Regions from separate parts of the Pseudoalteromonas sp. TB41 genome, predicted to be linked through region 1. Evidence: predicted binding sites of a transcription regulator. Region 1 holds the regulator's gene; the other holds the start of a gene.
What was found. The regulator FliA, encoded in region 1, starts transcription of late flagellar genes. The targets are predictions, from matches to a motif close to CTAAAGNTNNNNNNNNNNNNGCCGATA.
Positions count from the first base shown of each region.

Region 2: the regulator FliA is predicted to act here: its motif matches at 1,531-1,557, upstream of L641_RS0103410 (VC2046/SO_2500 family protein).

Region 1 covers NZ_AUTH01000082.1:48,492-52,089, reverse strand. The annotation lists gene L641_RS0112255 (chemotaxis protein CheA) at 1-329, opposite strand, end outside; gene L641_RS0112250 (protein phosphatase CheZ) at 344-1,111, opposite strand; gene cheY (chemotaxis response regulator CheY) at 1,128-1,511, opposite strand; gene L641_RS0112240 (RNA polymerase sigma factor FliA) at 1,552-2,262, opposite strand; gene L641_RS0112235 (MinD/ParA family protein) at 2,289-3,149, opposite strand; gene flhF (flagellar biosynthesis protein FlhF) at 3,142-3,598, opposite strand, start outside.
Region 2 covers NZ_AUTH01000020.1:52,624-56,221, reverse strand. The annotation lists gene L641_RS0103420 (YchJ family protein) at 1-386, shown strand, start outside; gene L641_RS0103415 (DUF6172 family protein) at 454-756, opposite strand; gene L641_RS0103410 (VC2046/SO_2500 family protein) at 969-1,496, opposite strand; tRNA gene L641_RS0103405 (tRNA-Tyr) at 1,609-1,693, shown strand; tRNA gene L641_RS0103400 (tRNA-Tyr) at 1,743-1,827, shown strand; gene L641_RS0103395 (SprT family zinc-dependent metalloprotease) at 1,853-2,545, opposite strand; gene L641_RS0103390 (PAS domain S-box protein) at 2,791-3,598, shown strand, end outside.

The DNA of each region.
Region 1 (3,598 bases):
TCACGATTTTTAATCGTGGCAAACATTTCATTAATGGTATCCAGTGCTTGTAAAATCACATCCATTAATTCAGAGTTAACTGTTCTTACACCTTGGCGCAGTAAATCAAACACATTTTCAGCACCATGACATGCATCAACAAGCTCTGTCATAGCCAAAAAGCCAGCGCCACCCTTTACAGTGTGGAAACCGCGAAATATTGCGTTTAGTAGCTCAGTATCATCTGGGTTGTTTTCCAGTTCTACTAACTGTTCAGATAAAAGCTCAAGGATTTCTCCGGCCTCTACTAAAAAGTCTTGTAAAATATCTTCATCGACTTCAAAGCTCATGCAGTACTCTCCTATTAGAAGCCCAAACTTGATAATAGATCATCAACTTCATCTTGATCAGATACAACATCATTACGCGTTTCTTTATCAATAATAGGCCCTTCGGGACCTGCTAGTGTTTGTGCAACAATGGGATCTTCTATTTTTTCTGGTTGTTCAGTTGGTTCAACCTCACCACCTTGCGCTGCAAATGCAGTCAACAGGTGAATTAAACTTTCTTCAACTTCACGGACAAGTTCAATAACACGGCGAATAACCTGACCGGTTAAATCTTGATAGTCTTGAGCCATCAGCACATTAGTCATCAGCATTTGTAACTCATCGGTTTTGTGATGAGAACTGCTCATAAACTTATCAATACTATGACAAAGTGATTTAAACTCACCAAGCTCTATTTCGCGGTTCATTAAACGATCCCACGTTGGCTTGATATCAGCTATTTCGTCAGCGATTTCTTGTGCTAATGGTAAGCTTGCTTCAACCGCATCCATTGTCTTATTGGCTGCGTTTTCTGTCATTTCCATGACATAGTTAAGGCGTTTTTTTGCGTCAGGGATGGCATCAGTGGTAATGTCTGTTAAACGCGTGTCTAACTCGAAACTTTTTAAAGCTTCGTGCAGTTGACGCGTCAACTTACCCACCTCAGCAAATAACTGTGATTGCTCTTGTGAAGCTGTTTCTAAAATTAACTGATTCGCTTTATCTTGCTCACCATTTTCTAAAAAAACAACTAACTGGCGAGCTTGTTCTAAAGTAATCTGAGGCGCAGCAGGTGCTGACATAAGCCTCTCCCTCTCATTAACCTAAGCGTTCGAACACTTTTTCTAATTTAGTTTTCAATGTACCTGCAGTAAATGGTTTAACAATATAACCATTAACACCTGCTTGGGCCGCAGCAATTATTTGTTCTTTTTTAGCTTCTGCTGTAACCATTAAAACAGGAATATGCTTTAATTTTTCATCAGCTCGAATTGCCCTCAAAAGATCAATACCTTGCATGCCTGGCATATTCCAATCTGTTACAACAAAATCAAACGCTTGATTTTGCAACATAGGCAAAGCAGTTGACCCGTCATCTGCTTCTTGAACATTGGTAAAACCTAAATCGCGCAACAGGTTTTTAATAATACGTCTCATTGTTGAGAAATCATCAACAACAAGAATTTTAATGTTTTTATCCAAAACATCCTCCAGTGAGGCCTGAACCTTTATTTACTTACTTCTAGTTTATCCAGTCATTGATTTTTGCTTTAAGCTTAATCATCGCCTGACCATGTATCTGACTTACACGCGATTCACTTACATCGAGTATATGCCCAATTTCTTTTAAATTCATCTCATCGTTATAGTACAAAGAAAGCACCATTGCATCTTTTTCCGGTAACGACTTTATTGCACTGAGTAAAGACTCATTAAACCGTTCATTTTTAACATTATTGAACGGTTTGTCTAGTGCTAAATCTTGGCCATGAGGTGTAATCACATCGTCATCTATACCAAGGTCTTCAATACCTAACACTTTGCTTACATTTACATCGTTTAAAATATGATGGTACTCATTTAGCGAAATTTCAAGTTTTTCAGCAACTTCACTATCTTTAGGTTCACGGTTTAAACTGTTCTCAAGCGCAACAATAGTCTCTGCAACCAAACGGCTTTTTCTGTGAACTGAACGTGGAACCCAATCGCCTCGGCGCATTTCGTCTATCATCGCACCACGAATACGAATACCGGCAAAGGTTTCAAAGCTTGCGCCTTTGCTCGCATCAAAGTTTTTTGAAGCTTCAATTAAACCAATCATACCCGATTGAATTAAATCATCTAGCTGCACACTGGCCGGTAAACGAGCAATTAAATGGCACGCCACTTTTTTGACTAATGAGGCATGCTTTTCAACAATCATATTTAAATTTTGTGTTGACTGATATCCCATAGCTCTATTCACCGGTATTGTCATTGTTAGTTACTAACTAGTTTCTCAATGAAAAACTCTAAATGACCCGAGGCTTGACTAGGTGTTGGCCACTTAGCAATTTTTGTAGCCAGTGTTTTAAAAGCAATTGCAGCAGGCGACCCAGGAAAAACCTCAACAATTACTTTTTGGCGGCGCGTTGATTTGCGCATATTTTCATCATATGGAACCGTTGCAACCAACTCCATTGATATATCTAAAAATCGGTCGGTAACCTTTGAAAGTTTTGCAAACAATTCCTGCCCTTCGCGTAAACTACGCACCATATTGGCAACAATTTTAAATTTATAAACGCCGTGCTCACGGCTAAGTACTTTAATTAAAGCATAGGCATCGGTAATTGATGTAGGCTCATCACATACCACCACAACCACATCTTGCGCTGCGCGAGAAAAACTCAGCACCATATCGGAAATACCCGCAGCGGTATCAACAATTAAAATATCAAAGTCGGTGTTAAGTTCACTAAATGCACGAATAAGTCCAGCGTGCTCTGAGGGTGATAACTCAACCATACTTTGCGAACCCGATGTTGCAGGCACTATTTTTATGCCTGCGGGACCTTCGACTAAAATATCATCAAGTTCACATTCGCCCGATAAAACATGAGATAAATTACGCTCAACGCGCAGTCCAAGCATCACATCACAATTCGCTAATCCTAAATCAGCATCTAGTACAAGCACACGTTTGCCTTGTTGGCCTAACGCGATTGCCGTGTTAAGGGATACGTTCGTTTTACCCACTCCACCTTTGCCGCCGGTGACAGCGATAACTTTTACGCCGTTATTATTATTCTTGCTCATTTTGCGAAGGCCGCTTGCTTGATCTAAAACTGTGTTAATCATACATCTCTACTGTGCTCGACGCCACTGATTGGTGTCGTGATTGTTGTGCTTTTATTCTTTTTAAATACAATTGCTCAGCTTTTTTTACTAGTTTTTCGGCATTTGCCACTCTAATATCTTCTGGTACTCGCTGACCGTTAGTAAGATACCCTATTGGGAGACGATTTTGAATCGCAATACTAATAATCTCACCTAAACTCAATGACTCATCAAGTTTAGTAAAAATACATCCGCTTAGCTGTACTTTTTTAAAGTGCCTTACTGTTTCTTGTAATACATTAATTTGCGCCGTCGCACTTAATACTAAATAACTACGTATATCAACACGCTGATTACGCATTAAGGTGTTTAACTGCTCGGTTAAGCGTAAATCACGTTGACTCATTCCCGCTGTATCAATTAAGACTAGACGTTTATTTCGTAAATGGTATAAAACTTCTGCTAATTCA
Region 2 (3,598 bases), on a different contig from region 1:
ACACACCAGAGCAACTTATGCGTGCACGCTACAGTGCTTATGCTGTTAAAAACGCGGTTTTTGTTCGTGAAAGTTATGCAAAAGAAAAACAAGCTGAAAACTCAATTTCAGAAATTAAAGATTTTGCAAATAGTTGCCGTTTTATAAACTTAACCGTATTAGACTCTGGTTATAATGATGAAACAGGATTTGTTACATTTAAAGCTCACTACTTTTATCAAGATTTATATTGCGAGTTGGCAGAAAATTCAAGGTTTATTAAAGAAGATGGACAATGGCGATACCTTAATGGTGAGATTACACCGGTTGCCGATATTAAAGTAAAACGTAATGATACGTGCCCTTGTGGCAGTAATAAAAAATACAAAAAATGTCATAGTGTATAAACTTCAGCTACAAAAAATGGGCCACAAGGCCCATTTTCAAAAACTACACTAAACGCAAATTAGCGTTTTACTCGCCATCATCTTCATCGAAATCTTGACGCTGTGCAGGTCTTGCTAAAATCTCTAAGTAAAAAGAAGTTAAACCTTGCTTTTCAATTTCACTGATGTGATTGTTAATTTCAGCAACGTGAACCACTTGGGCTTCTTCAGCCGTGTTACCAAACTTACAATCAAATGCCCAGTAGTCGGCATCAACAGGTAAAGTTTTATTACGTTCTCTTTTCAAATATTTTTTCACTTCATGCTTTGCAGCATCAACCATACGAGGGTATTTGATTTTCTCATGATTCAGCGTGAATGTTTTCTTCATTACGTTCCTAATTACCTTGGTTTAATGATAATGGCATTTAATGTCATACCATTTGCGCCATTATAGCAATTGCATTTAAATTTTGGATGCTTTTTTTATATTAAATCAGTTATTAAAATAAAGCACTTATAAAACCAATAGTTACTTTCTACTATAAACACAGTTTATTACAATCAAATGGCATGTATAAAGCAGCAATTGAACACATATAATTAGGCACTAAACAAATGTAATGGCTGGTGGATAGCTTCATTTTGTAAATCATCATAAAATGCCACCGCATCCATTTGAGGGTTTGATAGCTCGGTGTTGGTATTTTGAATTCGTCGACGTACCGCTAATTCACAGTTATCAATGACAGTCAGTGGAATGTGGTTTTTATCATCACGAATATTAAATGGCTCAGGCTTTAAGCACTGAGTTAACTTTATATCACTCATCCCTACAGCGCTTCCCATTTTTGCTAAAAGCTCTGTGTTATTTTTACCAATTAACATATTAAAGGTATCTGGCGCTAATGGCTGCTTTGGACCTGCGCCAAATTGTTTACGCAGAGCATCTTCATCGGCATGATAATGCTTAGTGTCACTTTTGGGTAGGTGGAATTCACTAAAATCGAGTGCATCGTGAGAGAGCATTGCTAATAAAAGTGCAAACTCGCCTCGGCGGTTTTCGTGCACACTTTCGTTAAGCCTCGTTTTTAACTGGCTCTCCGTGATTAACAAATCACCAATCTGCATAGACTTTAGCCTATTTAACTAATTAATAAGTATTTATCGGCTAAATTTGAATTTTCTTTAGCTTTTTTCTTTACTTAAATAAGAAGTTTGCTATTATCTGCCGCGTTGCATTGGAGGGGTTCCCGAGCGGCCAAAGGGATCAGACTGTAAATCTGACGGCTCAGCCTTCGCTGGTTCGAATCCAGCTCCCTCCACCACTTTTCTTAGGCTAAGTTAAGTGGGGCCAAATGCAATAACAATTAGTGTGGAGGGGTTCCCGAGCGGCCAAAGGGATCAGACTGTAAATCTGACGGCTCAGCCTTCGCTGGTTCGAATCCAGCTCCCTCCACCACTTCTCTTCTCTACCTTATTTCTTTTTATTCAAATACCCACTGTAAACTCATACCATGATTGTTTAACCAGTTACTTGCTTGTTTATAATCTGAATAAAATAATCCCACACGTTGCCAAAATTGAGCGCTGTGATTTAAATATTTTAAATGTGCTAATTCATGAACAATCACGTAGTCAATGACCCATGTCGGTGCACTTGCCAAGTGTAAGTTGAAGGTTAGTTCACGCCTGCGATTACAACTACCCCAGCGACATTTATACAATTGAATACGAATATTACTCGGTAGCTTTTCACCCATCAGCTGACAATAATCGTTAACTCGCATTTCAATATAACTTTCTAATTTCTCATGCAGAAACTGCTCTAGCAAACTTTGATACATTTGCGTTTGATACTTTACACGTGAAGAAATACTCAGTAACAGCGTTTGGCTTTCATTGTGCTGCTGCCATTGAGTGCGTGCTGCGTTTTCAAATTGCACATTTACAGCTTCATTAAATAATTTAATACTCTGGGTTTTGAGTGGAAACTGTCGTGTATCGGCTTGAATTTGTTGCTTATGTAACTGAGCATCAATCCAGTCCTGTTTACTTAACAGCCATTCATTAATTTGTGTTTTCGTTACAAAATGGGGCGCATATACCGTAAGCTCACGTTGTGCGACTTTGATAGCCACTGTTTTTCTTCGCTTACTACGCTTTAAAGTGTAATCCAACAATGAATGCTGCCTATTTATAATTAACCACTGGGTTTTATTTTACCTTGTACCATAACGGCTAATCTATAAATAATCCTCACTAAATGCCATTTTAATAACAATGCATTTAGTGCTACTCAATAAATAGTATGGTTTAGAGCTTAAAACACTTACGTTACTTTTGTAATTTATAACTCAATACCTTGTGATTATTATTGTATTTTATATTAGACTGAATTTAAGAGTTATTATGTGAATGATTGATGTTAGCTAATTTTTTTATAAACGAACCAGATCCAAGCCTAATTATTAATGGTGTATACGACCCAAGTTTAGTGACACTATCTATCCTCACCGCAATTTTTGCAGCTTATTTTTCTTTGCACGTTATCGATTTAGCAAATAATACACATTTTAAATCTTATCGAAAGTTAGCCAATATAACCGCTGCCTTAGTCCTTGCCGGAGGGGTCTGGAGCATGCACTTTATTGCTATGCTCGCATTTTCTTTGTGCACTACAATTGAATACGACCCCACACTCACTTTTGTGTCGTTTATACCGGCTTTACTGGCATGTACCATTGCTTTTTCTTGTTTGAAAACATATAGCTCTCACCCTCGTATTATCAATTTAATTCTAAGCTCTCTTTTATTTGGCGCGGGTGTTGGCACCATGCATTACAGCGGTATGGCCGCGATGCAATTAAGTCCTTTACTTCGTTATGATCCAATATGGTTTGGCACTTCAATTGTTGTTGCAGTGCTGCTGTCTTTTATAAGTCTCTATGCACGTTTTCATTTACCAGCACACTTTAAAAAATTAACGCCTGTGCATAATCGTATTATTTGCGCCCTTATTCTTGGCCTTGCCGTGGCTGGTATGCATTATATGGGCATGGCTGCTACGCGATTTATTGCAACAAGCCCGATAATTAACGAGCAAACAAACCAATCACATCTAACCTTTATTGCTATTAGTGTGTCGTTCGCCACGCTTTTATTAACAGCGGTGGTTGTGATCATCAATGGCATGATCCGTTACAGAATGCTGTTGGGGAAAAAATCAGCTG